Regions from separate parts of the Anoxybacillus sp. PDR2 genome, predicted to be linked through region 1. Evidence: predicted binding sites of a transcription regulator. Region 1 holds the regulator's gene; each other region holds the start of a gene.

The links. Region 1 encodes CtsR, which represses protease genes until heat stress. Its sites were predicted from a motif close to ATGGTCAATAAAGGTCAAACA; they were not measured.
Region 2: the regulator CtsR is predicted to act here: its motif matches at 9,395-9,415, upstream of clpB (ATP-dependent chaperone ClpB).
Region 3: the regulator CtsR is predicted to act here: its motif matches at 5,559-5,579, upstream of GRQ40_RS05560 (ATP-dependent Clp protease ATP-binding subunit).

Annotation. Positions count from the first base shown of each region.
Region 1 covers NZ_CP047158.1:103,801-114,813, reverse strand. Annotated here, with positions in the region: gene gltX (glutamate--tRNA ligase) at 1-758, opposite strand, end outside; gene ispF (2-C-methyl-D-erythritol 2,4-cyclodiphosphate synthase) at 828-1,304, opposite strand; gene ispD (2-C-methyl-D-erythritol 4-phosphate cytidylyltransferase) at 1,309-1,995, opposite strand; gene GRQ40_RS00575 (PIN/TRAM domain-containing protein) at 2,020-3,114, opposite strand; gene radA (DNA repair protein RadA) at 3,225-4,610, opposite strand; gene clpC (ATP-dependent protease ATP-binding subunit ClpC) at 4,693-7,125, opposite strand; gene GRQ40_RS00560 (protein-arginine kinase McsB) at 7,112-8,212, opposite strand; gene GRQ40_RS00555 (protein-arginine kinase activator protein McsA) at 8,215-8,760, opposite strand; gene GRQ40_RS00550 (CtsR family transcriptional regulator) at 8,776-9,237, opposite strand; rRNA gene rrf (5S ribosomal RNA) at 10,764-10,880, opposite strand.
Region 2 covers NZ_CP047158.1:862,160-873,172, reverse strand. Annotated here, with positions in the region: gene trpS (tryptophan--tRNA ligase) at 1-245, shown strand, start outside; gene GRQ40_RS04225 (YjbA family protein) at 300-1,040, opposite strand; gene GRQ40_RS04220 (YuzI family membrane protein) at 1,126-1,326, opposite strand; gene GRQ40_RS04215 (DUF2268 domain-containing putative Zn-dependent protease) at 1,411-2,178, opposite strand; gene fabF (beta-ketoacyl-ACP synthase II) at 2,281-3,522, opposite strand; gene GRQ40_RS04205 (beta-ketoacyl-ACP synthase III) at 3,572-4,504, opposite strand; gene GRQ40_RS04200 (hypothetical protein) at 4,670-4,906, shown strand; gene GRQ40_RS04195 (hypothetical protein) at 4,977-5,255, opposite strand; gene GRQ40_RS04190 (alpha/beta fold hydrolase) at 5,295-6,023, opposite strand; gene GRQ40_RS04185 (YjzD family protein) at 6,342-6,533, shown strand; gene clpB (ATP-dependent chaperone ClpB) at 6,775-9,381, opposite strand; gene GRQ40_RS04175 (YjzC family protein) at 9,663-9,842, opposite strand; gene argF (ornithine carbamoyltransferase) at 9,959-10,906, opposite strand; gene GRQ40_RS04165 (carbamoyl-phosphate synthase (glutamine-hydrolyzing) large subunit) at 10,903-11,013, opposite strand, start outside.
Region 3 covers NZ_CP047158.1:1,146,631-1,157,643, reverse strand. Annotated here, with positions in the region: gene GRQ40_RS05580 (spore germination protein) at 1-1,417, opposite strand, end outside; gene GRQ40_RS05575 (methyl-accepting chemotaxis protein) at 1,570-3,186, shown strand; gene GRQ40_RS05570 (YkvI family membrane protein) at 3,341-4,369, opposite strand; gene GRQ40_RS05565 (FixH family protein) at 4,696-5,430, opposite strand; gene GRQ40_RS05560 (ATP-dependent Clp protease ATP-binding subunit) at 5,633-7,777, shown strand; gene GRQ40_RS05555 (TetR/AcrR family transcriptional regulator) at 8,199-8,858, opposite strand; gene GRQ40_RS05550 (ABC transporter permease) at 8,872-9,900, opposite strand; gene GRQ40_RS05545 (ABC transporter ATP-binding protein) at 9,897-10,625, opposite strand.

The DNA of each region.
Region 1 (11,013 bases):
TTTTTGCGCTGCTCATTTACAATCAATGTCATATGACCGTAGCGCGGTGGCTCCCAACCTAAATACTCATAAATCATCAACTGTTTTGGCGTGTTCGATAAATGTTCTTCGCCGCGAAATACATGAGTAATCTTCATTAAGTAATCATCTATGACCACCGCAAAGTTATAAGTCGGAATTCCGTTAGCTTTGACGATGACCCAGTCACCGATATCTTTTGATTCAAACACTACTTTGCCACGAACCATGTCTTCAAACTCGTATACTTTCCCTTCAGGTACTTTTATACGCAATGTATACGGCTTGCCTTCCGCCTCCAACTGCTGTACCTGTTCAGGCGTTAGATGACGGCATTTGCCACTATATTGCGGTGCTGCAATTCCCGCCGCCTTTTGGGCTTCACGTTCTTGCTCCAATTCTTCGGGCGTACAGAAGCATTTATAGGCATATCCTTTTTCTAATAGCTCATTTGCATACTGACGATATATATCAAGACGCTCTGTCTGGCGATAAGGTCCATATCCTCCATCTTTGTCTACCGATTCATCGTAATCAATGCCGAGCCATTTTAAATTCTCCAATTGAGACTGCTCTCCGCCGGGCACATTCCGTTCGATATCAGTGTCTTCGATTCGCACAATAAATTTCCCATTATGGTGGCGAGCAAACAAATAATTAAATAGAGCTGTGCGCGCTCCTCCGATATGTAAATGGCCAGTCGGACTCGGCGCATAACGCACTCTTACCTCTTGTGACATGTTAAGACCTCCATCAACATTTAACTGTGTATCGTTATTTTAACATTATACCACCACAAAGTTAAGCCATTATTGCCTTTGCAATAAAACAACCGCTTGAGCAGCAATGCCTTCTTCACGCCCAGTAAATCCAAGTTTTTCTGTCGTCGTCGCCTTCACATTTACTTGAGAGCGCTCCGCTTCTAATAACTCAGCCATTCTCTCTATCATTTGTTCAATATAAGGAGCCATTTTCGGTTTTTGTGCAATAATGGTACAGTCTAGATTGGCAAGCTTATACCCCTCTTTCTTAACGAGGTTCCAAACTTGCTGTAGCAATCGCGCGGAGTCGGCATCTTTATATTGTTGATCCGTATCTGGAAAATGCGTCCCAATATCGCCAGCACCAATGGCTCCTAAGCACGCGTCTGCCACAGCATGCAACAACACATCTGCATCTGAGTGACCAAGCAATCCTTTTTCATAAGGAATGCAAACACCGCCAATTATTAAAGGGCGGCCTGTTACTAATTGATGAACGTCAAATCCTTGCCCTATCCGAAACATATATTCACCTTGCTTCCTTTAATGATAAAATCGCTTCCGCAAATAGTAAGTCATCTGGCGTTGTTAATTTAATATTTCGATAATCTCCCTCCACAATTTTCACTTTTTTTCCCATCCGTTCAACAAGACTGGCATCATCTGTTCCGATATACCCTTCTTCCTGTGCCCGTTTATGCGCTTCTAAAACAAGGGAAACACGAAAAGCTTGTGGAGTCTGTACAGCCCACAAGCTAGAGCGCTCCACCGTTTCCTCAGCCATTCCATTCCTAACTTTTTTAACGGTGTCTTTCATAGGTACAGCGGGAATTGCCGCACCATGCTCTTGCGCTTCCTTCACTAATTCGTGTATTTTTTCTAGCCTAATAAACGGGCGGGCACCATCATGAATGAGGACAATCTCACCTTCTTTAACTGCCTGCAACCCATTGTAGACGCTATGTTGCCGTTCGATGCCACCACTGACGATCGAGATCACTTTTTTGATCCCGAACTTTTTCAGTAGCTCAACAAACAGCGGTCTTTCCGTTTCGTTTACTACCATAATAATTCCGCGACAATCGTCATCTTGTTCAAACACCTTTAACGTGTGTATAATGACAGGCTGATGCTGCAATTCAATAAGCAGTTTGTTCATGCCAGCCTTCATTCGCTTTCCCTGTCCTGCTGCCGGAATGACTACTTGATATAACATATGACTTATTCTCCTAGTCTACACTTATAATGCCTTTTGGAGAAGCTTGAGCTTCGCAAAAATCATTCTCCCTGCTGAAGTTTGTAACACACTAGTGACTAAGACGTCAACCCGTTTGCCTATATAATCTCTGCCATCTTCGACAACAATCATCGTTCCGTCATCTAAATAGGCAACGCCCTGGTTATGCTCTTTTCCATCCTTAATGACTTGTACATTCAATTCTTCTCCCGGTAAAACAACCGGTTTAACTGCATTGGCCAAGTCGTTTATATTCAGGACTCTCACATTTTGCAGTTCACAGACTTTATTTAAATTGAAATCGTTCGTCACGACCACTCCTGATGTTAATTTCGCTAATTTCACTAGCTTGCTGTCCACTTCCTGAATGTCATCAAAATCGCCTTCATAAATCTCTACTTTCATTTCCAATTCTTTTTGAATGCGATTCAAAATATCAAGCCCGCGGCGGCCGCGATTTCGCTTCAGTACATCTGAGGAATCAGCAATATGCTGTAATTCTTCTAGAACAAAACGAGGAATAACAATCGTTCCCTCTAAAAATCCTGTTTGGCAAATATCAGCAATTCGTCCGTCAATAATCACGCTTGTATCAAGAATTTTTAAAGTACTGTTTTTTTGCTTGTCGCTTTCTTCTTCTGTTCCTTTTTTCTTAGACATGCGACTAGAAATGGAAAATAAATTCATCAACTCATGGCGTTTCTTAAATCCTACCTGAAACCCTAAATAGCCAAGCAAAATCGTTAAAAAAACTGGCAGCACGGTATTAACGACTTGAAATTGAAATGCTTTAAGCGGCATCACCACTAAAAATGCAACAAACAATCCAAAAATTAACCCTAAGCTTCCAAACAAAATATCTGTGACAGGTGCTTTTACCAGAGATTCTTCAATCCAGTGAATTAAACCCACTACATAATCAACTAGCCAAAAAGTCATGATAAAGAAAATAAGTGCTCCCAAAATCGCCAGCATATATGGATTGTTAAAAAATGAAAGATGATGGATATTCAGCAGTCGAAATATATTCGGAAGAAAAATAATTCCTAAGGTCCCTCCGACGACTAAGAAAAATAATTGGACTACTCTCTTTAACATCATACTTTCACCTCCTCAACTACATTATAAACAGTTTCCAATGTTTGAAACCAATGATAACACAGTTTTTAATCTTTTTTAAAAATTTGATACATGTTTGTAACGTTTATTCATACAGATTTTCTGTCTCCTAACGTGTATTCCAACGCTTCAGCGACATGAGACACCCCGATAATTTCCACTCCTTTTGGCGCCAGCCATCCTCCCAAATTATTTTTTGGAATAATAATACGATGAAATCCAAGCTTTACTGCTTCTTGAACTCGCTGCTCGATACGAGAGACTCGACGTACTTCTCCTGTCAGCCCCACCTCTCCGATGATGACATCTGATGGATTCGTCGGCAGATCGCGAAAGCTGGAAGCAATGCTTACAGCGATGGCTAAATCAATAGCTGGTTCATCTAATTTGACTCCCCCGGCTACTTTTAAATAAGCGTCTTGGTTTTGCAGAAGCAACCCAACTCTTTTTTCTAGTACAGCCATCAGCAATGATACGCGGTTATGGTCAATTCCCGTCGCCATTCTTCTTGGATTGCCAAAGCTTGTTGGGGAAATTAACGCTTGAATTTCCACGAGCACGGGTCTTGTGCCCTCCATTGACGCTACTACCGTTGATCCTGCCACTCCGCTTGATCGTTCTTCCAAGAATACCTCTGAAGGGTTTTCAACCTCTAGCAGCCCCGTTTCTCTCATTTCAAAAATACCAATCTCATTAGTCGATCCAAATCGATTCTTCACTGCTCGTAAAATTCGGTACGTATGATGGCGCTCACCTTCAAAATACAAAACTGTATCTACCATATGCTCTAAAATTCTCGGTCCAGCAATGGAGCCTTCCTTTGTTACATGGCCGACAATAAAAATCGCAATTCCTTTTGTTTTAGCGATTCGCATCAATTCCCCTGTACACTCCCTGACTTGAGAAACGCTGCCGGGAGCTGATGTAATCTCGGCTCGATAGATCGTTTGAATGGAATCAATTACTACAAAGTCAGGTTGAATTTCTTCAATCGCTTGATGAATATATTCCAAGTCTGTTTCTGATAATACATACAGCTCATTAGCGGAAATGCCCAAACGGTCAGCACGCAGCTTCGTTTGCTTGACTGATTCTTCCCCGGAAATATATAGCACCTTATATTGATTCAACGCCAATTGTGCAGACACCTGCAAAAGAATGGTTGATTTTCCGATACCAGGATCACCGCCGATAAGAACGAGAGAACCTTTAACGATTCCGCCACCTAACACGCGATTAAACTCCGCAAGATCCGTTACCATTCTTGGCTCCTGTGCTGTTGCTACGGTTGTAATCGACACTGGCTTGGATATAGAAGAAGGAGCAGTATGAACAAATACTCCCCTTGCTGCTGGTTTTCCTTTCTCAATTTCCTCAATCATAGAGTTCCACGTCTGACAACCTGGACACTTTCCCATCCATTTGGCTGATTCATATCCGCATTCTTGACATACAAATTTCGTTTTCTTTTTCATAACAGCTAATTCCTCTCTATTCGCAAATGCAAAAAGAAGGTATGCGCCAATCTACTTCTGCCGCATACCTTGCTGCCACCTTTTACTGAACGGTTTGTTCTGATAAAACTACAAATTCTCCGTCTTTGACATCTACAATGACTTTTTGCCCTTTTGTGATCGTTCCTTTCAACAGCTCTTCAGATAAGCGGTCTTCAATGTGTTTTTGTAAAGCTCGGCGCAATGGACGAGCACCATATTCTGGGTCATGTCCTTCTTCAGCAATTTTTGCAATCGTTTCTTCCGTCAATTCTAATTCAATATCTTGCTCTGTTAAACGTTTTACAAGCTGATCGGCCATAAGATGAACAATTTTTGCTAAATGTTGTTTTTCTAATGAGTGGAATACAATAATTTCGTCAATACGATTCAAAAACTCTGGACGGAACGCTTTTTTCAATTCATCCATGACTTTACCCTTCATGTCTTTATATTTCTGGCTTTCATCTTGAACATTAAAGCCTACATACTTATTTCGTTTCAGGGCATCAGCTCCCACATTGGATGTCATAATCACAATCGTATTGCGGAAATCAACCGTTCTTCCTTTTGAATCTGTTAAACGTCCGTCTTCTAATACCTGCAGAAGAATATTAAATACATCTGGATGTGCTTTTTCCATCTCATCCAATAAAACGACCGAGTATGGTTTACGGCGAACTTTTTCTGTCAATTGTCCTCCTTCTTCATATCCGACATATCCAGGAGGAGAACCAACAAGTCGAGAAGTAGAATGCTTCTCCATATACTCGGACATATCGATGCGAATCAACGCATCCTCATCTCCAAACATCGCTTCTGCCAGTGCTCGTGCTAACTCTGTTTTTCCTACCCCAGTTGGTCCAAGGAAGATAAATGAACCGATTGGACGCTTTGGATCCTTTAATCCTGCACGGGCGCGTCGGACCGCCTTCGCCACTGCTTTCACTGCTTCTTCCTGTCCAATCACTCGCGAATGCAAAATTTCTTCAAGCTTTAACAACCGTTCTGTTTCTGTTTGCGCCAATTTCGATACAGGTATTCCTGTCCAGCTAGATACAACCAAAGCAATATCCTCTACTGTTACTTCCGAATTTTCCTGACCTTGCTTTTCTTTCCAAGCGCGTTTTGTTTCTTCTAATTCCTCACGCAAACGTTGTTCCGTATCGCGCAATGAAGCAGCTTTTTCAAATTCCTGACTCTGAACAGCAGCGTCTTTTTCTTTACGAACCTCTTCTAACTTTTGTTCCAACTCTTTTAAATTAGGAGGAGCGGTAAAAGAACGAAGACGCACTTTTGAGCATGCCTCATCAATTAAATCAATGGCTTTATCTGGGAGAAAGCGATCTGTAATATATCGATCTGATAGCTTCACTGCTTGAATAATTGCTTCATCAGAAATCGAGACACGATGATGCGCTTCATATCGGTCACGTAACCCTTTTAAAATTTGAATGGACTCTTCAACAGTCGGTTCATCAACATAAATTGGCTGGAAACGACGTTCTAGCGCAGCATCCTTCTCTATATATTTCCGGTATTCATCTAACGTTGTAGCACCGATACACTGCAATTCACCACGAGCTAATGAAGGTTTTAAAATGTTTGAAGCATCAATAGCTCCTTCCGCTCCCCCTGCGCCGATGAGCGTATGCAGCTCATCAATAAATAAAATAATATTTCCTGCTTGACGAATTTCATCCATAACTTTTTTCAAGCGGTCTTCAAATTCACCGCGATATTTGGTTCCGGCAACAACTGTCCCCATGTCTAACGTCATGACTCGCTTGTCTCGTAACGTTTCAGGAACTTCATTATTGACAATTTGCTGCGCCAATCCTTCTGCAATCGCTGTTTTACCTACACCGGGTTCACCGATTAATACCGGGTTGTTTTTCGTGCGTCGGCTTAATACTTCAATTACACGTTGAATCTCTTTACTTCTTCCAATGACAGGATCTAAGCTGCCTTCGCGAGCAATGGCTGTTAAATCGCGAGCAAGACTGTCTAACGTCGGTGTACTCACATGGGAAGCACTGCCTTGGTGTCCGGAAACAGACTCATTGCTTCCCAATAGTTGTAACACTTGTTGACGTGCTTTATTCAAGCTTACTCCTAAATTATTGAGAACACGAGCGGCGACTCCCTCTCCTTCACGAATTAAGCCAAGCAAAATATGCTCTGTACCTACATACGAATGTCCAAGCTTTCTGGCTTCATCCATAGAAAGCTCAATCACTTTTTTGGCACGTGGCGTATAATGAATCGTTTGCGACACCTCATGTCCTCGACCAATCAATGCCTCTACTTCCTTCTGAATCTTTTCTGGTCCTAACCCCAAAGCAATTAAAGCTTTAGCGGCAATCCCTTCCCCCTCGCGAATCAATCCAAGCAAAATATGCTCCGTGCCAATGTTATTGTGACCAAGACGTACCGCTTCTTCTTGAGCTAAAGCCAACACTTTTTGCGCCCGTTCTGTGAATCTACCGAACATCATTTTCATCACCCTCCATTGCTTTTCGTTCTTCCATTTTTAAACGTTCTCGAATCAAAGTAGCTCGAAGAACATCCCGTTCATTAGGTCTTAATGCTCCGCCAGCATATTGCTGCAAGAATCCCGGCTGCATTAAAATCATCAGCTCATTTAGAATGCTCCGAGAAATGTTTTTAATATACCCTAAATCAATTCCCAAACGTACATCCGATAAACATTGGGCCGCTTCCTTCGATTCGATAACACGGCAATTGGTCAAGATGCCATAGGAGCGAAAGACTCTGTCTTCTAATTGTATGTTTAAAGTTTTGACTAATGCCTCTCTTGCCATTCTTTCCTGAGCAATTAATTGTTGAACAACACTTTTTAAATCCTCCACAATATCTTCTTCTGATTTGCCAAGCGTAATTTGATTTGATATTTGGAATATATTCCCTAAGGCCTCACTTCCTTCTCCATACGTTCCTCTTACCACTAATCCTAGTTGGCTAATGGCTGGAATGATTTGGTTCATTTGCTGTGTTAGAGTCAGAGCCGGTAAATGCATCATTACCGATGCTCTTAATCCTGTTCCTACATTTGTAGGACAGCTTGTTAAATAACCTTTCTTTTCATCAAATGCGTAATTGACATGCATTTCAATCCAATCATCCAGCGCATTGGCCATCTCTAAAGCTTCTGTCAGTTGCAGTCCTGGAAATAAACATTGAATACGAATATGGTCCTCCTCGTTAATCATAATGCTTACCTCTTCATTTTCCGACAGCAAGCATGCTCCGAATGGGCAATCTTCCGCTAAATGTGGACTAATTAAATGTTTTTCAACCAATACCCTTTTTTCGATCGTTTGGAGCTCATTCATTTTTAAAAGCTCAAATCTACCAACTACAGGATGTGATTGGCGTGCAAATGTCTGTTCAAATTGCTGTACGATATGCTGGGCTTCTTCGTTGCCAAAAACAGTGGGAAACTGGTAATCTACAATATTCCTTGCAAGCCGAATCCGACTGCTCAATACAATGTCTGAGTCCGGACCTTCTTGGTTCATCCAAGAGCTTACTGCTGTATTCAAAAACTTCTCAAGCGACACAATCAGCCCTCCTCCCCATGTTTACTTACACGTGATTCAAGCAAACGAATTTGATCGCGAACTTCAGCTGCTTTTTCAAACTCTTCTCTGGCAATAAGCTCTTGCAGTTTTTGTTTTAAATGAGCGATTTGTTTACGAATATAAATACTGCCACCGATTCGTCTTGGAATTTTCCCTGCATGAGTAGTATTGCCACTATGAAGCCGTTTCAATATCGGCTGCAGCTGTTTAGCGAATGTATGATAGCAATGAGAGCAACCAAAACGGCCAATTTTGGCGAATTGGTTATATGTCATGTTGCAGCGTTCACATTGCAAAATTTCAATGCTTTGAAATGCATTTTGCTTGGCTCCCTTTGTAGGAGCTTCAAAATTTAATAGACCTGCCAATAAATTTTGCAGAGAAAATCCTGCATTTCCATGAAACATAAAAACGTCCCCGTGCTCTTGAGCACAGTGTTCGCAAAGATGAAATTCTGTCTTTTCACCATTGATAATTTTCGTAAAATGCATCGTGGCCGGTCTCTGCTTACATTCTTGACATATCAAAGATCTCACCTCTTTCTATTTATACTTCAAAGACATTAACATGGCTTTTAACATTCTAGCTCTCAACTCATCTCTTTGAGGCAAGTCAATATATAAAACAGATCGATCCATTACGCTCAGCATAATATTTGCCTCTCGTTCAGAAATGACTTTTTCTTCAACAAGTCGGCGAATAATATCCTCTGCACTCGATTGACTGACATGATGACGAATTAAAGATAATAGCTGATCAATTAATTGCGATTCATTTTTTGTTTTCACTTTTATAATTCGAATATAGCCTCCACCGCCGCGCTTGCTTTCTACAATATAGCCTCGTTCCAAAGTAAAGCGTGTATTAATGACATAATTAATCTGTGAAGGAACGCACTGAAATTTATCGGCGATTTCACTTCGTTTAATCTCAACAATTTCTTGTTCACTCATATTTAAAACTTGCTTTAAATATTGTTCGATAATATCAGAAATGTTTCTCACCCTACCCCTCCTTGCTTAGGTAGTTGACTTTGACTATATTTGACCTTAATTTTACTATATAGCAGATATAAAAAAAATGCAACAAACAAGAGCAGATAATCATATGATTGCCGATTTTCCGAATTTAAAACAAAAGCAGTATGAATTAATTCGATAACATATGCTAAAAATCCTTTATATCAAGAAAAAAGTTATAATTATGAAGCAAGGACATATCTCAACATGACACATGCTCAAAGATCCATCTTTGAAGCAGTAAACCATTCAACGATGGAAACAGACACCAGCACTTTTTTAGAGTTTTCGCATGTGCAGCAAAGCATATTCAATCCGTAGAATATGTCAATTAAGCTGTTTTTGAATGAGAGAGAAGCACAGGAACCAAGGAGTTTGACGTGGTCATTCACATGATTTAACGTTTAATATGCTCGAGGATATGATATGGGGTGAATAGAGGTTCAAATTTTAATCAGTGAAAACCAATCGTATCGAAAAAACGAAATGTACAATTTTATTGTGAATATGTCGCAAAGCGCATCATAAATGCATAAAGACATATAAAACCCACTCACTCCCTTGAAAATCCTATACAGCGACCAATAAGCTCCAAAGAGTGGACATTATGCGTTCTAATTTGATTAAAGAACATGCATGTAGGAGATGAAATCTCTTTTGATGCATTCTTCCAATAGATCCATCGGCTTTCTTTGTTTGGCACGCCGTATACAACAGAGAGGCCGCCGATTTTAAAAAGGCATTACTCAGGTGCTTATTTTTAAAAACGTATTTTGCGCTCGATTCGTTGCGAGAGTTGATGTGAGTCCTTCAGTGGTTTGATTATTGTCGCCGCCTTTGTGGACTAACAGCGTTCTGTATGTTTCGACGCTTTCTCGTACAAAACAATGGTTTCAAGAGCAAGAGTTTCCGGAATCTCATGCTCAACTGCTTATGCATTTAAGTGTCAAGCAGCCTTCAGCTGTGTGGATTGACAATATGGCACTCCGAAGCAGCCCCTATGATTCTCAAATGAGGGGAAGGATGATGCCCACTCTTATCACTTGTTTAAGGGCTATCAACTTTATACAGGTATCACCGCAGACGAAATCGTGGTCTCCCATATGCTTACCAGAGGTTTTTTGAGCTCTCAAAGACTGGAACATTCGGTTTGCTTTAGGAGATGCCGCCTATGACAGCAAGAAGGTTCAAACTATCGCCCGCCGAGAACATAGGAGTGTTTTTGGGTCACCTCGAAATCAAAAGAACGAATATGACTCCAGGGTTGTTGAAGGTGACATTTGGAAAACAGTTATGGGGCTTGCATACCAACATTGAACGAATAGGCCATCAGCTCAAAATGAAAGGACAAGGATCAGCATGAGTTATGGAGGTTATCGCCATCCGTTGCATGGTCAATAGTATATTTTTATTTAGCAACACCATCATTAGTAGTGTAAAGCATTTACAGATGGTTTCAATATATTAAACAAAAAAGCATGTTTCATTATGAAACATGCTTTTTATATACAGCCTAGCAACGTCCTACTCTTGCAGGGGCGTTAGCCCCAACTACCATCGGCGCTGGAGAGCTTAACTTCCGTGTTCGGGATGGGAACGGGTGTGACCTCTCCGCCATCGTCACTAGACTATTCGAAGGATGGTTCCTTCAAAACTAGATAACAGATCAGAAAAGAAAGGATAGGCGGTGCTTTTCTTGGTGTCTAGCTCCCCTTTTCGTATTGTCTAGTTCCGCAAGCTGCATCCTACGGTCGTTTCCGC
Region 2 (11,013 bases), 760 kb from region 1:
CAAATAAAACGATCGAACAATTAGAACAGCAATATGCCGGAAAAGGCTATGGAGAATTTAAAAGCGATTTAGCTCAAGTGATTATGGATGCCCTCGCTCCGGTTCAAGAGAAATATTATCATTTAATGGAAAGCAGCTCTCTTGATGACATCCTTGATAAAGGGGCAGAGAAAGCGAACCAAGTAGCAAACGAAATGCTCAAAAAAATGGAACATGCGATGGGATTAGGACGAAATCGAGGATAACAACAAAGCAAAAAAAGCAAGCCGCAACATCGGCTTGCTTTTTATTCAACCTCTTTAGTTAACCCGCGGCTCTTGCTCCATTTCCCACAGCTTTTCAAAAAATGGCTGTCCTTTAATCATTTTTTCGCATAGTTGAACGTGCTTTTCCGACCAATCGTATTTTGTTTCCTCATATAGCTGCTGCCATGCTTCTTCAAATGACATTTGCTGAATTAAAGGATATTTATGCGGCGCCCATTCCGTGTACCAATAGCGAATTTCTGCTACATTTTTCGTTGAATAAAGCTGATCCATCGCCATAAACAAAAGCTGTTTGAGTTGGCGCTCCTTCCGTGTCAGTCCGTTCATCAGCTCCGGAGCAGGCGATAAAATATGATATTCTTTTTCATATGAAGGAAGCGGATAGGCTTCTTCTTGCTGGTCCGCGACCATTTCATAGACAAGCTGCTCTTGTCTTGGAATCAGCCGACTTTTGCGAATTGGAATGCTCGAACCGATCGTGTCAATCGCTAATATTCCTTTTCCATCCGTTACAACGAAACAATAATCAAGCTGAAGACGTTCATGGTTTTTCCGCACATATGCTTTTTGATAAACATCTTCTAAAAGTGGCTTAGGTATCTCCGACAAACTATTTTCTACATAATTAAACAAACGGGAAGATACCTTTAAAAGCGGAACTTGATCGAGCAATTCGACTTGGTCATCCTTTCTCCATTCATGAAAGTGACAGACGTTATACCCATTTTCCTCGCCTTCAAACCAATTCACCCAAATATCATGAAGATATAACATAAGATACCCCTCACTTCAAAAGCTATTTGTCCATCATTATAGGCAGAGGGGGATTATTTTATTCCACAGCAGCCTTTTTTATCCATTATTCTTGATCCGGAAAGTATAGACTGAACCACATGACAATCATGCCGATTGGAAGTAAATAGCACTCCATTCTCGTGCTAATAAATTGAAAGTAATTGATCCACCCTCGCTCCGGTGTGATGAGATTTAAATAAGCAATGGATGTAACCCCGCCTATAACTGAAAAACCAAAGCCGAGCAAATAAATGAATACGCGCATCGCTTTCCTCCGTCGCCTTGTCCATCTTATTTCTACATATATGTGCAAGCGGCATTGTTCATGACTATGACCTTAAGACGATTGCTAAAATTGCGCGAGCTGCAGAATGCGCTCTGCAGGCATTTCCATCAGCTTAAAAAAGTCGTGCTCTTTTTGCAAGGCAGCGCATACGATTCCGTAGCCTACCGCATATCCAAGCATCTCAGGATACAGACCGCGTCCATATAAAAGGCGGTCGTATAATCGATGTGACGGAAAAATCATTTGATAGCGGTCAAGATATTGCTTCCAAAAATGGCGCAATTCATCGTCTGAATAGTATGATGTCCATTTGGCTTGATATTCTTTTCCCACGTCTTGCCCGACTGCTTGTTCTGCCAAGCCCTCTAAAATCACGGCGTCAAGCAGCGGATATTCCTTTTTCGGTTGCTTTGCTAGGCGGCAAACGTGATTGTATTCATGAGTCAATACGGCCTCTATTTCTTTCCATGAATGCTGCGGCAACAAAAATAAAAACAATTTATCAGCGTAGGCAAGACCGCCTTTACTATTAAAATCTCGAGCCATCTTTCTGTTATGTTCATTTGCCGGAAAAATAAAAACAGGTACATCCGGGCCGTTCCAGCGCTTTTGTAATCGATGATAGATCCTTTCCGTTCGCTCCCATAGCTGCTTTCGCTTCATGGTTTCTGTTATCTTTTTCGCTTCCTCCGATAACGAATGCATTCCGTGATGAATAAGATGAACATAAATATGCCGAGCGTTGCCCCCTCGAAAATAATCGGTTAGCCGTTCGCATAGCTGCAGCGGCTGTTCCGTAGCGAGCCATTCGTCGGTATGAATAACCGGCATTTCTCGCTTCCCCCTTTCTCTTCCTTATTTCCTATCGTATGATGGAGCAGAAAAAGGGGTGAAAAAAAGGCGATCCCGCTTTTTATGAGATCGCCTTGTTGATTATTCCGTATATTTTCTGAAAATAAGAGTGGCATTATGTCCGCCAAAGCCAAGAGAGTTGCTTAAAACAGCGTTTACTTCCTGCTTTCTCGCCACATTTGGCACATAATCAAGATCGCACTCTGGATCCGGTGTTTCATAATGAATCGTTGGCGGAATCACTCCATCGATCATTGTCAAGATGGAGAACATCGCTTCAACCGCGCCTGCGGCACCCAATAAATGGCCGGTCATCGACTTGGTTGAGCTGATTGCCAATTTATAAGCATGATCGCCAAAGACCTCTTTTATCGCCATTGTTTCATATTTATCGTTATATTCGGTGCTTGTTCCATGAGCGTTAATATAACCGATTTCTTCTGGCTTCATTCCGGCATCAGCGAGCGCTTGGCGCATCGCCCGCACACCGCCTTCCCCGCCTGGTGCAGGAGCTGTAATGTGATAAGCATCTCCCGTTGATCCATAGCCAACGATTTCCGCATAAATACGAGCGCCCCGCTTGCGTGCATGTTCTAATTCTTCGAGCACGAGAATAGCAGCGCCCTCTCCGATCACAAACCCATCACGGTTTTTATCGAATGGCCGGCTTGCTTTGTCCGGATCAGGATTTGTTGATAAAGCCGTATTCGCGCAAAATCCGGCTAATGCCATTTTCGTAATCGGCGCTTCGGTTCCTCCTGTCACCATCACATCCGCATCACCGCGTTGAATGACTTTAAACGCATCGCCAATCGAATTCGCGCCTGTTGCGCATGCTGTAACTGTACAAGAGTTGATTCCTTTTGCTCCTAATATAATCGATACTTGCCCTGCCGCCATATCAGGAATCATCATCGGTACAAAAAATGGGCTTACACGGCGATAACCGCGCTGTTGAAAAATTTCAAACTGCTGCTCGAATGTTTCCATTCCGCCGATTCCTGAGCCAATCCATACGCCCACTCGCTCGGCATTTTCTTCATTGATTGTTAAATTGGCATCTTTTACAGCCATAAGTGCAGATGCTACCGCATATTGAGTAAAGCGGTCCATTTTACGCGCTTCCCGTTTATCCATATAAAGTTCCGGATTAAAATCCTTTACCTCTGCCGCAACTTTTGCCGGATAATCATCTGGATTGACACGAGTCAGCGGACCCACGCCATTTTCGCCTGCTATTATACGTTTCCATGTTGTTTCCACATCATTTCCAAGCGGAGTCACTGCTCCCAGACCTGTGACAACGACTCTTCTCTTTTCCATCCTTTTTGCCTCTCTTTCCGTTTGTAGTCAAAGAGCTTTCATCGTTATTTTAGCGTCCCCATCTTAAGGCGATCGCTCCCCATGTTAAGCCGCCCCCAAAACCAACCATGATAATTAGATCATCGTCTTTGATTTTTCCAGCCTCTAGTTCTTCGACAATCGAAATTGGAATAGAAGCAGCGGACGTATTGCCATATTTTCTGACGGTTGCTGACATTTTATCCTCCGGCAGCTCCAAGCGCTGTCTAGCTGCTTCAACAATACGAATATTGGCTTGATGCGGAACTAAAAAATCCACATCCTGTTTAGACAATCCTGCTTTTTCGAGTACGTGAATGCATGATTCCCCCATTTGACGAACCGCAAATTTGAACACCTCTCGACCATTCATAATAACATATTCGTCTTGATATAGGTGTTTTCCTCCTGTTCCGTCAGCTCCTAATTCAAAGGATACAATGCCGCGGCCTTCGGAAACGGGTCCCATCACGACAGCACCTGCCCCATCACCAAATAAAACAGCCGTATTGCGGTCCTCCCAATTTACGATTTTCGATAATTTTTCCGCTCCTATCACTAATATATATCGATATGTTCCGCTTTCAATAAATTGCTTTGCTGTAACCATTCCATACATGAAGCCAGCGCAGGCTGCACTAATATCTAGGGCTGCTGCTTTTGTCGCCCCCAATCTTTCTTGCAGCATGCAAGCAACTGACGGAAATGGACGATCCGGCGTTACTGTAGCCACTAAAATTAAATCAAGTTCCGCAGCTGAGATCCGGGCGTTCTCAAGAGCCTTCACAGCAGCAAAATAAGCCATATCTGACGTGTCAATATCATCAGCGGCAATTCTTCTCTCTTCAATTCCCGTTCGAGTCCGAATCCATTCATCAGACGTATCCATCATTTTTTCCAAATCGAGGTTGGTGACTACCTTTTCCGGCAAATACCGGCCGATTCCGATAATACCTGCATTCATGCAGAACATCTCCTTTATTGTTATATAACCAATTACTATTACTTGGTACTAATTTTATCGAAGTTTTCATAATCACGCAATATAAATGTTTGGTCCATGTCATCTGTCTAATCATTTCTACTTTTCTGAACATAAATTGCTTATAAGGAGAAAGGGGGATCTCATGTGGAAGAAGAAAAACAACCGACCCATCAGCTAAATGACCGTTTTTCTCGTCTAATGTTTGGAGACTTTCCATTTCGTCAAGAAAAACAAACAAACGTAGCAGAAACATCCTCTTCCCAGCAGGGGGTTGATTTTCTACAGCTTATGCAAGACATTGATACACTTGTCTCCTCGTTCCATCAACTCAAACCATTCATGAAAACGTTTACTTCTTTTACGGATTTATTAAAAAAATAAATAACGTAGATCGAAACGAACCGATTATGCGGTTCCTATTTTTTCCACACGAATACATGGCAAAGGTAAGTCACCAGACCTCTCCGGCCGTTGCTATTCCAGAAACCACAGGTGTGTTGATGATCCAATAAAACCAATTGACATTGTTTGATTCCTCGCTTTTCTGCCGTAGTCGGCAAGCCATATTTTTAGTAAAAGAATGGATTATTACCGTTTGTGCAGAAATCATGTTTTCATCTTCAAATAGCATGAATAGTGGGAAAGTAGAGCGCATTTTTAGAAAAGCTTCTGTAAAGCATGCTTCACCAGCCTCCTTATCTAACTCGTTGCGTGGATCCTTCTGCTGCAAAAACTCCTCTATCGTTCCTAAGAGCGATAGAGGAGCTCATCATAATCGATTATACTTTTCATAGAATTGGTGAATGGCTCTGGCAAACCGATATCGTTTTTCCGGTAAATGATACAAAACTTCCACAGGCAGCTTTTTTTCTTTTGCTATTTCTGCATACTTACGGCAGTGAAGGGAAGAAGGATAAGGCGTTACTCCGGATAGCTGCCATATTTTCGTCGGCACATGGGAAAAAGTCAAAGAAGAACAAGGAATCACATCATATACTTTAGTCTTGTCTACTCTATAGGCATCGGCGATATCGTTTACTAGACGTTTGTAGAAAAATTTGTTTTCCTTTTCGTATTCCAGTTGTGCTCGCAAATTTAGACATGGACTAAACATCGCCACCGCCCGAATTTGTGGAGATATTTCCTCCATCAGTCGCAAGGCGGCAAGCGCCCCCATTCCTTCGGCTAAAAGATAAATACGATGATTAAGAATTTCACTTTTTAATACATAGTAGATCAGTTGTTTCGCCAACCGAAGCGCCTGATCACTTCCCCAATGCCGCCCGTACAAATGGGAAGAAAAAATGGTGTATCCATATTGAAGCAGATCATCTAGCAGTTGCCGTCTTCCTTCGTGCTCGGTCCAGAAGCTTGCATTTTCTGTTACATAATGATTGACATCTCCAAGAAGAAGAACGCCAAACCCATTTGGGCGCTCCGGTACATGGATGATGCACCATTGATCATCTAATTGGAAAAAACGCTGCTGAATCGTCATATTATTTCACCTTTACTTTCCCAGGTGTGTTGTCGATGAATCAATATCATTTAGAAATTGATTACCTTTATTGCTTTTCTGCCGCCCTTCGAACAATAATCGTTATGCGCAGAAAAGCGAATCATCATCCTCTCCTGATCACTTATACCTCAATGAAACCACTGTTTGTTGCCTTCTACAAAGCATAGCTGTACATTAGAAATATATGTGAACACTTCAAAGATGGAAAGGGTATCAGCCTAAAAAGAAGAACATTTTCCATGAAAGCGATTTGTGATAAGATAGATAAAGAAAGCAAGAAATGTTGAGGTGAAAATCATGAGATTTTTTTGGACGCTCTTTTGGACATTCTTGCTAGCACAAATGGCTACATATGTCATTAGTTCCATGCAAGGAAGTTCTTATCAATTTTCAACAGGCGCTTTTTTAGGAGTGGCTATGACGATTTTTGTCATCATCATTGGCAGCTTGCTTCCTAATGATCCTGTTGGCCATCATGACCATCATTAAAAAGCAGAACCTAGCTCTTAGTGCGCTGCACAAAAGGAGGCTGTCTAAAAAGACAGCCTCCTTTTGTCAATACTCTCTGCCATTACAACTTGATGCGCGAGCATTTGCCCACCATTGAGCAGGTGATATCCGATTTCGCCGGCACGCTTTAATGTGACCGAACGCTTACTTTCAACGGACGACGTTAATTCCAAATTATGGTATACAACTTTCATTCATATTACTCTGCGGTCAAAAATAGTTACATTTCGCTTTCAGCATTCGTCTTGATCACGATTTGCTCGTTCTCATAGTCCACGACAATCCGGCTGTGATCCTTCACCCGTCCCGCCACGATTTCTTTGGCCAGAGGCGTTTCAATCCGCTTCTGCATAAATCTCTTTAATGGACGCGCTCCATAGACAGGATCAAAACCTGCTTGCGCGATATACTCTTTCGCACGCTCCGACAGCGTTACAGAAATATGGCGATTCGCAAGGCGTGTGCCCAGTTCTCCCGCAAACTTGTCCACAATTCCCTTTAACTCTTTTATCGTCAGCGGCTTAAATAGAACGATATCATCAATGCGATTTAAAAATTCCGGCCGGAAGTGCATTCGCAATTGCTGCATCACTTGACTGCGAGCTTCTTCGCCAATTTCGCCATTTTCTTGCCCTGCTTCCAGTAGTGTGTGTGAACCGATATTCGATGTTAAAATAATGACGGTATTTTTAAAGTCCACCGTTCTTCCTTGTGAGTCCGTAATGCGGCCGTCGTCAAGCGCTTGTAATAAAATATTAAACACTTCCGGATGCGCTTTTTCCACTTCATCAAGCAAAATAACCGAATACGGCTTGCGACGCACCGCTTCTGTCAGCTGTCCGCCTTCTTCATAACCGACATATCCGGGAGGCGCGCCAATCAGCCGCGATACCGCGTGCTTTTCCATGTACTCCGACATATCAATCCGAACCATCTGTTCTTCGCTATCAAAAAGCGCTTGCGCCAACGCTTTGGCCAGCTCCGTTTTCCCTACCCCTGTCGGCCCTAGAAATAGAAAGGATCCAATCGGTCGGCGCGGATCTTTAATACCGGCGCGCGCCCGCAACACGGCATCTGCCACCAACTCTACCGCTTCGTCTTGACCGATGACGCGTTGATGCAATAGCTCCTGCAAGCGCAACAGCTTTTCCCGTTCCCCCTCTACTAGCTTCGTTAACGGGATGCCGGTCCATCTTGAAACAATTTCGGCAATTTCTTCTTCCGTCACCTCTTCCCGCAAAAGCCGCCCTTCTTTTTCTGTTCGGCTCGCATCTTGTTCAAGTTGCTTTAATTGCTTTTCCAGTTCCGGAATGCGTCCATGGCGCAGCTCAGCTGCTTTATTTAAATCATAAGCATTTTCAGCCTCTTCTAGCTCTCGTTTTGCTCTTTCCAGTTCCTCACGAACACCGCGTATTTGCTGAATCGCTTCTTTTTCCTGTTGCCATTTCGCTTTCATGCTATTGGCTTTTTCTTTTAAATTGGCCAGCTCCTGTTTGAGAGCTTCCAGACGTTCCCGGCTCGCTTCATCCTCTTCCTTGCGCAACGCTGCTTCTTCAATCTCAAGCTGCATCACACGACGCATCACCTCATCTAATTCTGATGGCATTGAATCAATTTCTGTGCGAATCATGGCGCACGCTTCATCAACAAGATCAATGGCTTTATCAGGAAGAAAACGTTCAGAAATATAGCGATCTGATAATACCGCAGCGGTAACGAGCGCGCGGTCATGAATATTCACGCCGTGATGAATCTCAAACCGTTCCTTTAAACCACGCAAGATAGAAATCGTATCTTCCACGCTCGGCTCTTCCACAAGCACCTGCTGAAACCGTCGCTCTAAAGCCGGGTCCTTTTCGATATATTGTCGATATTCATCCAAAGTGGTAGCGCCAATGCAGCGCAATTCCCCGCGAGCGAGCATCGGCTTTAACATGTTTCCTGCATCAATAGCCCCCTCGGCTTTTCCAGCACCGACAATCGTATGCAACTCGTCAATAAATAAAATGATCTTTCCTTCGCTTTTTTTTATTTCATTTAATACAGCTTTTAAGCGCTCTTCAAATTCCCCGCGAAATTTCGCTCCTGCGATTAAAGAGCTCATATCTAAAGCAAAAATGATTTTATCTTTTAAGCCTTCCGGTACGTCCTTCCGAACAATCCGTTGAGCAAGCCCTTCGACAATCGCTGTTTTTCCCACTCCCGGTTCGCCAATAAGCACTGGATTATTTTTGGTTTTACGCGATAAAATGCGGATCACACGGCGAATTTCACTGTCGCGGCCGATGACAGGGTCAATTTTTCCGGCGCGCGCCTCTTCCACTAAATCGCGGCCATATTTTTTTAATACCTCATATGTAGCTTCTGGATTTGCACTTGTCACGCGCTGATTCCCCCTTATTTCTTTTAATACGTGTAAAAGTCTCGAACGATTTAATTCGTACTTTTGCAGCAGCTGCCCGATCTCATTTTTTTCATTGGTTAACGCCAAAAGCAAATGTTCTACAGAGGTATACTCATCCTTCATCTGTTTTGCTTCCTGTTCAGCGTTGGTGAGCAACCGTTCCAAACGAGGCGCCATGTAGACAATTTCTTCCGCCCCCATCACTTCAGGTTTTCTTTTTAAAAATGAACGGAGATCTACAGCCATTTTGTTAATATTGATATGTAGAAGAGAGAGCATGCGTTTGGCCAGCCCTTCTTCCTGCTCCAACAACGCCAGCAAAAGATGATCGATATCCATCATTTGATGATGATACGTTTTGGCGATGGATTGAGCAGAGATCAGCGCCTCCTGCATCTTTTCTGTTAGCTTGTTCATATCCATGACATTCACCTGTCTTTTGACTTTTTTTGACCTTTATATATATTATACCCTTGTCCCACAGGAAAAGCCATTCCCACGGTGAGAATGGCTCAGTCTATTATCCTGCGTCACAGCGTCTCGTTCGTCTGCACGGTAACGTCTTCGTTCGGTTCTCTTCTTTCTCTGCCCAGCGTTTTTAAGACATTTTGAAGTGGAAACAACTGAAATGAGTAACGCCTCAAAATAATGGTAGACAAAGAAAAAATCTGCTTTGTCTACCATATCAACGGCTGCATCGATCGTTATGGTTTGCGCATATAAGTCCAATGGCGATTATGATTGGACGTTTCTGGGAATGTATCTCCCGCTTTGAGCTTCACTTTTTTAGGATTTTTCACGTTATCTCCTGTTTCTCCGATTTCAATATATACACCATTGTTGGGCGCTTTGTCCCCTGGTCCAAAATGACGTCTTTGGCCCATGCTCATCCCCTCCTTCAAGCAGCGTACACGCTTATCATCTCCCCTCTTTTTATCATTCACTCATGCAAATCGTGGAATGATTTGCAAAAAAACACCGGAGTAACCTCCGGTGTTTTTCAGCATGATAATAACGATAGCAAAATGGCTTTTTGGACATGGAGACGATTTCCTGCTTGCTCAAATACATAAGAATGGTCGCTGTCAATGACGCCAGCTGTCACTTCTTCGTCGCGATGAGCAGGCAAACAATGCAAAAACATATAATCTGGCTTAGCCTGCTTCACTAGCTGTTCGTTGACTTGAAACGGCTGGAACACTGCCAGCCGCTGCTGGCTTTCCTGTTCTTGTCCCATGCTCGTCCATACATCCGTATAAATGACATCAGCATGTTTCACCGCTTCTTGTGGAGAATGGGTCACGACAATTTGTGATCCTGTTTGTTTGGCTACTTCGATTGCAGCCTCGACATATTGTTCTTTCGGTTCATAGCCTACCGGGCATGCAATCGTACAATCCATCCCTACTTTGGCAGCGGCGATCATTAATCCATGGGCAACATTATTGCCATCTCCGACATATACTAGCTTCAGTCCCTTTAGCTGTTTTTTCGTTTCATAAATGGTTAGTAAATCAGCCAGTGCTTGACATGGATGATCGTCATCTGTCAATCCGTTAATAACGGGTACCGTTGCGTACTGTGCAAGCTCTTCGATTTTGCTATGGGCGAATGTGCGAATCATAATCGCATCTACATATTGCGATAATACTCTTGCCGTATCAGCAATGGTTTCCCCGCGGCCAATTTGCAAATCATTGCTGTTTAAATAAAGCGCATGTCCGCCTAACTGTGTCATCCCCACTTCAAAGGATACTCTCGTCCGCGTAGATGGCTTTTCGAAAATCATCGCCAATGTTTTCCCTGTTAATGGTGTATAGGCTTGACCTGCCAGCTGCTTTTGTTTCAACTCACTTGCTAACGTTAGTAAATCATGGATCTCCTCAGAAGAAAAATCGATTAATGTTAATAAATCCTTTCCTTTTAATGAATGGATTGTCGCATTCATCCTATCACCGCTTCCTCTGTTTGTTTTTTTAATTTAAGCCATTCCTGAATCGAAAGAACGGAAAAATCGTCAGAATCAAGCGCCTGCAAAAACAGCTTGCACGTTTC
Region 3 (11,013 bases), 1.0 Mb from region 1:
AAGGAGAACGAATAAAGCTGTCTGCAAAATCTTTAACCCGAAACGGATATAGAGGAACGAGATAAGGACTTCCGAACGACTGTAGCTTGCCTAAATGAATCAGAAGCAAACAGGCGGCGAAAACAATGCCGATTCCTCCCCAGCAGGCAGCAAATAAAATAATCGGAAACCGAATAAACCGAATCGTATTCGACATTTTATAAATTGGCGTCGTGAACGAAGCAAGGGCGCCTAATGCGACGATAATCAGCAAAATATTACTTGTAAGCGCCGCTTCCACGGACGCCTGCCCAATGACAATACCGCCGACAATCCCCAGGGTCTGGGCTACTTTTGTAGGCAGGCGCGCCCCAGCTTCACGCAAAAGCTCAATCGTAATTTCCAGAAACAACACTTCTAATATCGGCGGAAAAGGAACGTTGGAACGAGAAAAAATAATCGGACCCAGTAGATCCTTCGGAAGCATTTCATAATGATAGGTTAAAACCGCCACATAAATGGGGGATGCCAAAATAGAAAACATGACTCCGATCATTCGAATCAAGCGAAAAAATGAACCAAGAAGCCACGGCAAATAATAATCTTCCGGAGAGGTAAAAAAATCAAATAACGTCGAAGGCCCTGTGATGACATATGGAGAGCCATCGGAAAAAATCGCAACCCTTCCTTCAATTAACGCATATACGATTTTGTCCACCCGTTCACTTGATACAAATGAAGGAAAAGGAGATGAAGAATTGTCTGATAATACTTGTTCAAATAGCGATGTGTCAAACATAATATCAAACTCGATTTCACTTACTCTCTGCACGACAGTCTGTAATGTTTGTTCATTAACAATTCCATCAATATAAGCAATAACGACTTTCGTTTGTGACATCGAACCGATCGTTAATTCCCGAAAGACAAGATGAGGAGTCACAATTTGGCGGCGCAATAAATGTAAATTAGTTCCAATATTCTCGACAAATCCTACTTTTGGACCGACCACGCTAAACTCATTTTCCGAATCATTATTTGGCCGTAATCCTAGATTTTCGCTGGCCAAATTAACAAGGGCGCAGTGGTCCGCGACTCCTTTCAGCTGAATCATCGCAAATCCCTTTAGCAGCTTTGCTTCAATCATCTCAACATCTGCCGTCACCTCGATTCGCTGTACAGGGATAATTTGCTGCAAGTCTTCGAGAGCAAGAGAAGCATAAGACGATAAATCCCGCTGCAACCGGCAAATCACCTGCTGTTGCAAGAGCTTTGGATCAATCAATGAATCAAAATAAGAAATGCAAAAATGATATCCGTTTGTCTGGAATTCAACCGTAGCAAAGTCGCTCGATTGCTTAAAAATTTGCAATAATTGCGGCAGCGTTTTTACTTGTTGCTGCTTACCGTTTTTAAACATAAATGAAAAAATAGACATGGTCATCCCCTCAAGCCTTCATTAATCAAACAAGCATTTATTTGCTAGTCTCCCTTGATTTTGTTGTTTTATGCATAGACATCCTTTTTCCTAGGTTGATAAATCTAAATTTTCAGTATATATTGAAAGAAATAAGAACGGAGGGGGACATAATGAATCGACTATTCAAAAAGAAAGAGGCACAAGATGCACTGAAAAAAGTTGTTCAAGTGTCTGAACAAATTCGGCAAAAAATAGACAAAACCAAGCCTCTTGAACAGCAAATGGATCGCATTCGCTCATTTCTTGATGAACAGCTGCAGCATGATGAATATTTTGTTATCGTTGATGAAAGAGGCTATGCCATTGTCCACACGAATCGGCTGCGCGAAGGCCGAACGTTTTCTGATGAAGTTGGTCAAAAAGCTGCTCAAACAACCGAACCGCTTCTGCAAGCGTACAAGCGTGATACCGGTGAGCTGCTCATCGATGCAAGTTGCCCTCTATACATAGACAGCACAGGCAAGCGATTAAATTTGCGAATGGGCAGATTATCTTATCAGCCTACTTTGCAAATTCAATTAGCATGTCTATCGGCCATTCCGGCCACCATCAGCTTTTTTATCGCTCAACTGCTCTCTTTATCGCCATTATTCATTTGTAGCTTAACGATCGTAATCAGCCTTATTCTCCATACCTTCCTTTATCGAGCGATCATCAAAGAATGCCGCCACTGGTACTATGTCACTCGCACCGTTTCGTCAGGAAATCTTGACGCGCAAGTACAGACAGTTCAAAAACGAACGATATTTCATCAAATTGGGTATGAGCTTAACAAAATGATTCTAGGTATGCGCACGATTTTAGCAGAATTAGCCAAAGCTACCCAAACCGTAAGCAAAGTAGGCGAGCAGCAAACAAATGAAACGAGACGCCTTTCAGAGTCGTTTGACGAAATTGCCGCTGCGATGGAAACATTCCGCGAAGGGGCAAAGCAGCAAACCGCATCAGTAGAACATGCCAATCAATTTGTCACTAAAATGCTTGAAGAAGTATGGGATATGCAAAAAGAGTTTGAAAGCGTTGTTAACCATGCGAGAGAAGTAACGGAATCGATGCTCCAAGGAAGCCGCTTGCTTGAATTGACAAAAGAGCAAATGGATGGGATGCAGCATGATATGCAAGAGACGGCTTCGCTCATCTACTCCGCTTCTCAAGAAGCCAATCAAGCCGTGGGAATTGTTTCGGCCATTACAGCGATTGCCAAGCAAACAAATTTGCTTGCGCTAAATGCTTCGATTGAAGCATCAAGAGCTGGAGAAGCTGGAAAAGGATTTGCCATTGTCGCTCAAGAAGTCAGAAAGCTGGCGGAAAACACTAACACCTTTTCCGCACAAATTTTATCTTCGTTGCAAGAAATGAGGCATTTGCTGGATCGTGCAGTGGAAGCGGTTCAGCAAAACGGGCAAACCGCTGCCACCACTATGCATTCCTTTTTAAAAACAAATGAAGCGATGAAATCATTTTTGCAAGTTTTTTCACAAATGAATGACCTGCTGCTGCGTAGCCGAAATCATGTGGAGCAGATTACGAACCATGGTGATGAATTAAAACAAACGATCGAAGAAGTGCATAGCATTGCTAAAGATTTTACCAATATGGTTCATGAAACAACTTCAGGATTGGAACAGCAAACCATTGCCATTCATGAACTGGCCAAGGATGCCGCTGTTTTATCCACCTCTGTTCAACAGCTGCAACAAATCGTCACCCGCTTCCAGCATTCCTAGTTTATACTAACCGTTTGTCGAACGCTTCACGGCTAAAAACGCCCATTATCTGAGCTGAGCGAATCGCACAAATGCCCTATCTTTTTTAAAACCAAAAGGCTTGGCTGCACCGCCAAGCCTTTCATTTTTTTGAAAAGCAGATTTTTGCCGCATCCTATTTTGACGTCTGAGGAATTTTGCGAAACAAAAGCAAAACAAGAAACAAAAGACTGATATATCCAAACAAAGGATATAAGAATGAGAGCAAAGATCCGTAGCGAAATGAACTGATCGTATACAAAATCAAAAACAAAATCGCCAAAAACAACGTCGAGGAGAATGCCTGAAACTGTCGCTGCAGCCCAAATACTCCACCAATGATGGACGTAAAAATCTCGCCATAAATAATGAATAAATACAACCAATAAAAATACGTAAAAAACGTGCGAACAATTTCAGCCATAGGAATTTCATAACGCAATACATGCGGAAAAGACAGCAAAACAAAGTGGCTGCTCAATAAAATGCTCGTTAGCAATATCCCGCCAAGCAACGCTCCCCACTTGACCACTCGATCGTCCTCTGCTTCAGAGGCGAGCGGAACAAGAACCGGCTGCGCCATCGCTAAATTAAAGGCCGCATAGGAAAGAGGCGAGAAAAAAGCACTCCAAGAGGAAGGAGAGGAGCTAGAAGGACCGCACCATTCTCCCCCAAGCAGTAATTTCCCTAAAAGCACAAAGCTAAATAGGATCATCATCGGAACAACGAACACATTCACGGCAAATAAGCCTTTTGCATCATAAAGCATCACGGCAAACACAAGAACGATCGTCGCCAGCATCCCTAGAGGCTTCGGCAATCCGAGCTGCTCCTCAAATAACGCTCCTGCTCCTGATAGCATCACAGAAGTCACGCCAACAATCATGATCGTCATAATGAACGTAACGAATGTGCTGGCCGTTTTGCCAAACAAATAATCATTCAATTGCTTGTACGAGGAAGCCCGGAGCGCTCTCGCCATCATCATCATCCGCATTCCTAGCCATGCAAACAGCCAACCGCTAATCAAAACTCCCATCGTTCCAATTTTTCCGTATTGTGTAAAAAAAGCAATAATCTCTTTTCCTGTCGCAAATCCCGCTCCAACGACAGTTCCTACGTATACAGCAGCAATCTGCCAAGCTGCCAGCCATCTTTTAATCATTTTCTTCCCCCTGTCTCTCTTTTCCCTAAAGCTTATCGTGGCAATCCATTATTTATTGAAAATACAAGCTCACGAGGCTGAGCACCGAGCTTTTCTCCCCTCTCCTCAATCAAAGCTTCGAGCCCAGCAATCCAGCCGTTAGCCATCGCCCTAAACGCTATCTCCATTTCGATTGCAGGCTGCTTATAAGCAATGGCAGAACAGTGTGGAATGAGCCGTGGATTTGGTTTGATCAGTTCGCTAATATGTTTGGTTATATATATGAAAAAAAGGACAAAGAAAGACGAAAAGAAAATAGAAAAAAGGAAGCCTTTGGGGCTTCCTTTCTATTGAACCATCACTTGCTTTACTTGATGTTCATGCAATTCGTTCGTTTCGACATGCACTTTAACTGAAAACGTTCCCTTTTCTTTAAATACCGTTTTTGCCTGGTACTTTCCACTGCCTTGTTCATTCGCATCGATAAACTCATGCTTCATCTGGTCCTTCCAGATTTCAAAACGAACTTTTGCCGCCGTAAGTGGCTGGCCATTATACGCAATATCGGCTACAATTGGTTCCTCCTTGTTGACTGTAAACATCTGTGGATGCAACGTTACAGCCACACCAGCAGCATCGTCATGGTGCGAATGGTCAGAACCGCTTTCTTCATGCTTCGATGCGGAACCAGCATTGTCACCTACAATCACATCTGTTTTGGGCATATTATGCATATTGCGAGCTGTAACATGGGCTACAACGGAATATGTCCCTGCCTCGGTAAATGTTTTTTCAATAGCGTATTTTCCATTTCCTTTGCTCTTGGCTGAAATCATTTCATGCTGGTCGTTTCCCTGCTTCCAAATTTCGAACTTCACCTCATCCGCGTCGTTCACTTTTTCCTTTCCATATGTAACAATACAAGCGATTTCTGTTTTTTTCTGAAGCTCAATTGGCGACTTCACATCTATTTTTACATCTAAAATGGCAGGTTCATCAGCCGATTGATCTTTCGTTTGGCCACATGCCGAGATCAATAACACCACCATCATGGCAAGCATCAAGCGAATATAAACTTTCATCTTCACGTTCCCCCTCTTTCTTCTCTCATTGTCCACTATATCACACCTCTTTCTAGCTACAAATCATTGTTCACATTTTTTTCAAAAACATTTCACCAATCGCACAAAAAATTTATAAAAACCTCTTGAAAGTCAAAAAAGGTCAAATTATAATAAAGTTAAAGTCAAATATAGTCAAAGTCAAAAAAGGAGGTTATGCCTCATGCTTTGCCAATTATGTCAGCAACATAAAGCAACCGTATTCGTTCAGATGCAAATTAATCATGAAAAAAAGCAGTTGCAGCTTTGTCATGAGTGCTATACAAAACAAAAACAAGAATTGACCATTCCAATGAATTTTGAATTCGGAACATTTCCGTCCATTCCGCTAGATTCGTTCTTTTCAGGAAATCTGGCGGCCGATTCAGCATTCTCTTCTTCGGCAAATCCAATACCAATGACGCCATCGCACAGAGGCGGCGGCTTTTTAGATCAATTTGGTCGCAATTTAACCCAGTTAGCAAAGGCCGGATTGATCGATCCAGTCATTGGCCGCGACCAAGAAATTGAACGAGTCATTGAAATTTTGAACCGGCGCAATAAAAACAATCCTGTGCTGATTGGAGAGCCGGGTGTCGGAAAAACAGCGATCGTCGAAGGATTAGCCTTAAAAATTGCGGAAGGACGCGTTCCAGAAAAACTGTTAAACAAAGAAGTATATTTGCTTGATGTCGCTTCTCTCGTAGCCAATACTGGCATTCGCGGGCAATTTGAGGAGCGAATGAAGCAGCTCATTGCCGAGTTGCAACGGCGAAAAAATATTATTCTTTTTATCGATGAGATTCATTTGCTAGTCGGAGCCGGCTCTGCTGAAGGCTCCATGGATGCAGGCAATATTCTGAAGCCGGCTCTTGCCCGCGGCGAACTTCAAGTTGTTGGAGCAACGACATTAAAAGAATATCGACAAATTGAAAAAGATGCTGCTCTTGAACGTCGCTTCCAGCCTGTTATTGTTCATGAGCCAACAGTGGACGAAGCCATCCATATTTTAAAAGGAATCCAAGAAAAATATGAACAATTCCATCGCGTAAAATATACGGATGAAGCGATTCAAGCGTGTGCAGCTTTATCGCACCGCTACATTCAAGACCGCTTTTTGCCGGATAAAGCCATTGATTTATTAGATGAGGCTGGCTCAAAAGCCAATTTACGCATTGCTGCAACAGATGAAAAAAATATTCAACAACGATTGGCCTTTTTAGCGAAGGAAAAAGAAAAAGCAGCGGCGGAAGAAAATTATGAACGCGCCGCTCAATTGCGGGCTGAAGAGCTCCGATTAGAAAAACAGCTGCAAAACCAGCAAGCTGATGAAACACCGATTGTTGATGTTGCTGATATTCAGCAATTAATCGAAGAAAAAACGGGCATCCCTGTCGGCAAGCTCCAAGCTGATGAAAAAACAAAAATGAAGCAGTTGGAAGAAAACTTAGCGAAAAAGATCATTGGACAAGAAGAAGCGGTGAAAAAAGTGGCTAAAGCGATCCGCCGCAGCCGGGCTGGACTAAAAGCGAAAAACCGGCCAATTGGCTCCTTCCTCTTCGTCGGCCCAACAGGAGTCGGTAAAACAGAGCTGACAAAGACGCTGGCAGAGGAGCTATTTGGTTCAAAAGACGCCATGATTCGTTTAGATATGAGCGAATATATGGAAAAGCATTCTGTATCGAAATTAATCGGTTCACCTCCTGGCTACGTTGGACACGAAGAAGCGGGACAGCTAACAGAAAAGGTGCGCCGCAATCCTTATAGCATGATCTTGCTTGATGAAATTGAAAAAGCCCATCCTGATGTGCAACACATCTTTTTGCAAATCTTAGAGGACGGGCGTTTAACAGATAGCCAAGGCCGCACAGTTAGCTTCAAGGATACCGTTATTATTATGACAAGCAACGCCGGTGTTACCGATAAAAAAATTACAGTCGGCTTTGAAAAAGAAAATCGCGTTGGCCAAACAAGCATTCTCGACTCTCTAAGCGCGTACTTCAAACCGGAGTTTTTAAATCGCTTGGATGCCATTATTGAATTTAAAGCGCTGCAAAAAGAGCACATGCTACAAATTGTTGAGTTAATGCTTGCTGAGCTGCAAACAACCTTAAAAGATGAGGGCATTCAGCTTGAAGTATCGCAGGAAGCGAAGGAAAAGCTTGCTGAAATCGGCTACCATCCTTCATTCGGAGCTCGTCCGTTACGCCGGGCCATTCAAGAGCATATCGAAGATCAAGTGGCTGACTTACTTCTTGATCAGGATGAAGTGAAAAAAATTCAAATTACAGTTGAAAACGAGCGCATCGTCGCCCGATCAATAAATTAAAGAAGAGGCTGGCTCAAAAGATCACAAATATGATCTTTTACGAGACAGCCTCTTTCATATACCAACCTTTTATTCCTTTCCAGTGCGTTTAATTATGAACAAGCTTAAAAATTGAACGCTTTGGTTTTTTATCATCATTAATTGTTCATATCCATCCAGCATTCCATTGGTCCAGCATAAATATCCATTATTCCCTAAAATACTCTAATGGATTTCATCTTTTTTCGTCGCCTTCCCCATTCTCTTATATCCACAAGTGTTGATGGTGCAGTATTTTTCACAAAAAATATAGGAATCCTCGTGGCGTTTGATCCGCTCTATTCACTTCATGGTCCTGTGCTGTACCCCGATGGCAAACGGGAACCTTTCCTTTGAGACAAGCAGGTAACCAAATGACAGATAAAAGGTGATGCCAACACCATCAGCCTTCCTTCTTTAATCCATGCATAAGCATTTGGATGGTGCGCTCCATTTCCTGCTCATCATCCCATTGGAGGTTCGGTAGCAGGATGAAGCGAGTGAGCAAAAAGCCGGCGATCGTTGTAATCGTCATCCGAATAATCGTATTCGCCGGCAAATCAGCAAGCTCTCCCTTCTGCTGAAAATGATCAATAACTCGCTTAAATTTCCCATAGATATTTTCCATAAATACCGTTTGAATTTGCTCTTTAATATCTGAATGAAATGCAGTTTCCTGCCAAAAAATCCGAATCATCGGCAAATATTTTTTCACAAATTCATAACGGTTGTTCATCAGCGCTCTAATAAAGTCTTCATAGCTTGAATATTGGCTTTCAAATACTTCTTTAACAAATTCTTTCGCTAAAAACGGGGCCGCAATTTTCATAATGGTTGGCGTCACAATCGCCATCAGCAGTTCTTTTTTCGTTTTATAATGGCGGAAAATCGTTCCTTCCGCAACGCCCGCTCGCTTGGCGATTTCGCTTGTTGACGTTGCAGCATACCCTTTTTCTGCAAACATTTCAATCGCCGCTTCTAAAATTTTTGCTTGCTTATCACTTAGCTTTACTTCCTCATCATTTATTTTCAAGAGCTCCTGCAGCCATTGCTCATCATTCATGTTCATTTGCTCCTTACAATTTTCGATATTTCTTTAACGCTATTACATTTAATATCATAAATAACAAAGAAAATCCAAGCAAAACATATACGTCTATGGCAATCTCGTTCCAACCATTGCCGCGAATCATAATCTCCCTTAATGCGTCCGCTCCGTATGTCAATGGCATGATCACACTGAATGAGCGGAGCCACTGTGCCATTGTTTCCAAATTAAACAATCCAGAGAAGAAAATTTGCGGCACAACAATAAGCGGAATAAATTGAATCATTTGAAGCTCATTGTTCGCAAACGCTGATAATAATGTCCCAAGCGTTAGCGCCGTCATCGATAGCAAAAAAGTAATCAGCAGCACATACAAAAACGACCCTTCCATCATCATATCAAGCACATGAATCGCAAACCACGAAATCAAGCTGGCTTGAAATGTGGTGAAAATGCCAAAACCGATCACATAACCAACCACAATCTCCCATCGTTTTAACGGCGTTGCCAACAGACGCTCTAATGTTCCTCTCGTCCGTTCTCGTAAAAAAGAAACGCCAGCGATTAAAAAGACAAAAAAGAAAATAAAAAAGCCAATCAGCACAGGGCCAAAGTTATCAAATAACGCCATCTCTTCCGATCCGTGCAAATAGATGGTGTCAAGCTTCATCGTTTTTGTCTGCGGAGTTAGCTGTTGAAGCGTTTTTTGCACAGACATCAGAACGGCTTTGTTAGCCGTCGGATCGCTTCCCTCCAATGTCATTTGCGGCATTCCTTCTTTCATTTCAATAAAAGCGTCAATTTGTTGCTTGTTTAACTGAGCTTTCGCTGTCTGTTTGCCCATCCACTTGATATGGGCATCATTTTTTTGCAGCTTTTCAGCAAGCGCCACAGGGACGGCTTGATCCACTGCAATCGTTGGTTTATATTCTTCACCATTAAAGACTAAATTCATTAAAAATAGGACAAACATCGGCGCTAAAATCATGAGTCCAAGCGTCCGCTTATCACGAAAAAATTGACGGATAATCCGAATCACAATCGCGCGTACTCTCATTGATGCGCACCTCCAAAATATAAAAATGCCTGTTCAATCGTCTCGGAATGAGTCTTTTCTTTTAATTCATTCGGACTTCCTACAGCAATCAAGCGTCCGTCACGAATCATCGCCAGCCTTTGACATTTCTCCGCTTCATCCATGACGTGAGTCGTTACCACAATCGTTGTTCCTTGCTGGCGAATGCGCTCAAGTTCTGCCCAAATCGATTGGCGAAGCACAGGATCGATTCCTACTGTCGGCTCATCTAAAATTAACACTTCTGGTTCGTGCAACAAAGAAGCAGCCAAAGACAACCGTCGTTTCATTCCTCCTGAATAATGGTGCACCGTTTTTTTCAAATGCTCTGTTAAATGGACAAGCTCCGCCACTTCTTCAATGCGCTCCTTTTGCCTTTTTCCCCTCAATCCATAAATAGCAGAAAAAAATTGCAGGTTTTCAAGCGCTGTCAATTCTTCGTATAATGCATCTGATTGCGCCATAAATCCGATGCGCTTCATCGCTTGTAAATGAGGCATTTTGACATCAAACACATGAATCGTGCCTTCCGTTGCTTGATCAATTCCCGCGATTAATTTCACTAAAGTCGTTTTCCCCGCTCCTGATGGACCTAGCATTCCAAAAATTTCTCCCCTCTCCACAGCAAGGGCAATGTCATCAAGAACTTTCTTTTTTCCAAATACTCTCGACACATGCTCAACACAAATGCACGGTTTCGCTGCCATCTTTATTCCTCCATCTCACCAAAAAATGAGTGATTACTCACTTCATTATAACTTGCTCTCGAATAAAAATAAAGTGAGTACTCACTCATCAAATAAAGAATTTTTAGAGACTTTATTCTCGACCGTTCAACCTCATGGCCGAAAACAGCCCCTTTCTCCGCTACAATAACGATTCCAGTCCCTCCATCCGCAACAGATTTCTTTAAGAACTTTGCCACCAATGTTGATCGTCTCTTCTCCGACCATCGTTCCGCCTAAACGTTCGTGGCTTTGCGAATGTTCCTCATCTTTCTCTCCTTTTCTTCATATCCTATTCCCTTTGTATTTCTACATAAACTCGACAAAAAAAGGAAGAAAACCTACAACAGTTGCTTCCTATCCTCTATAG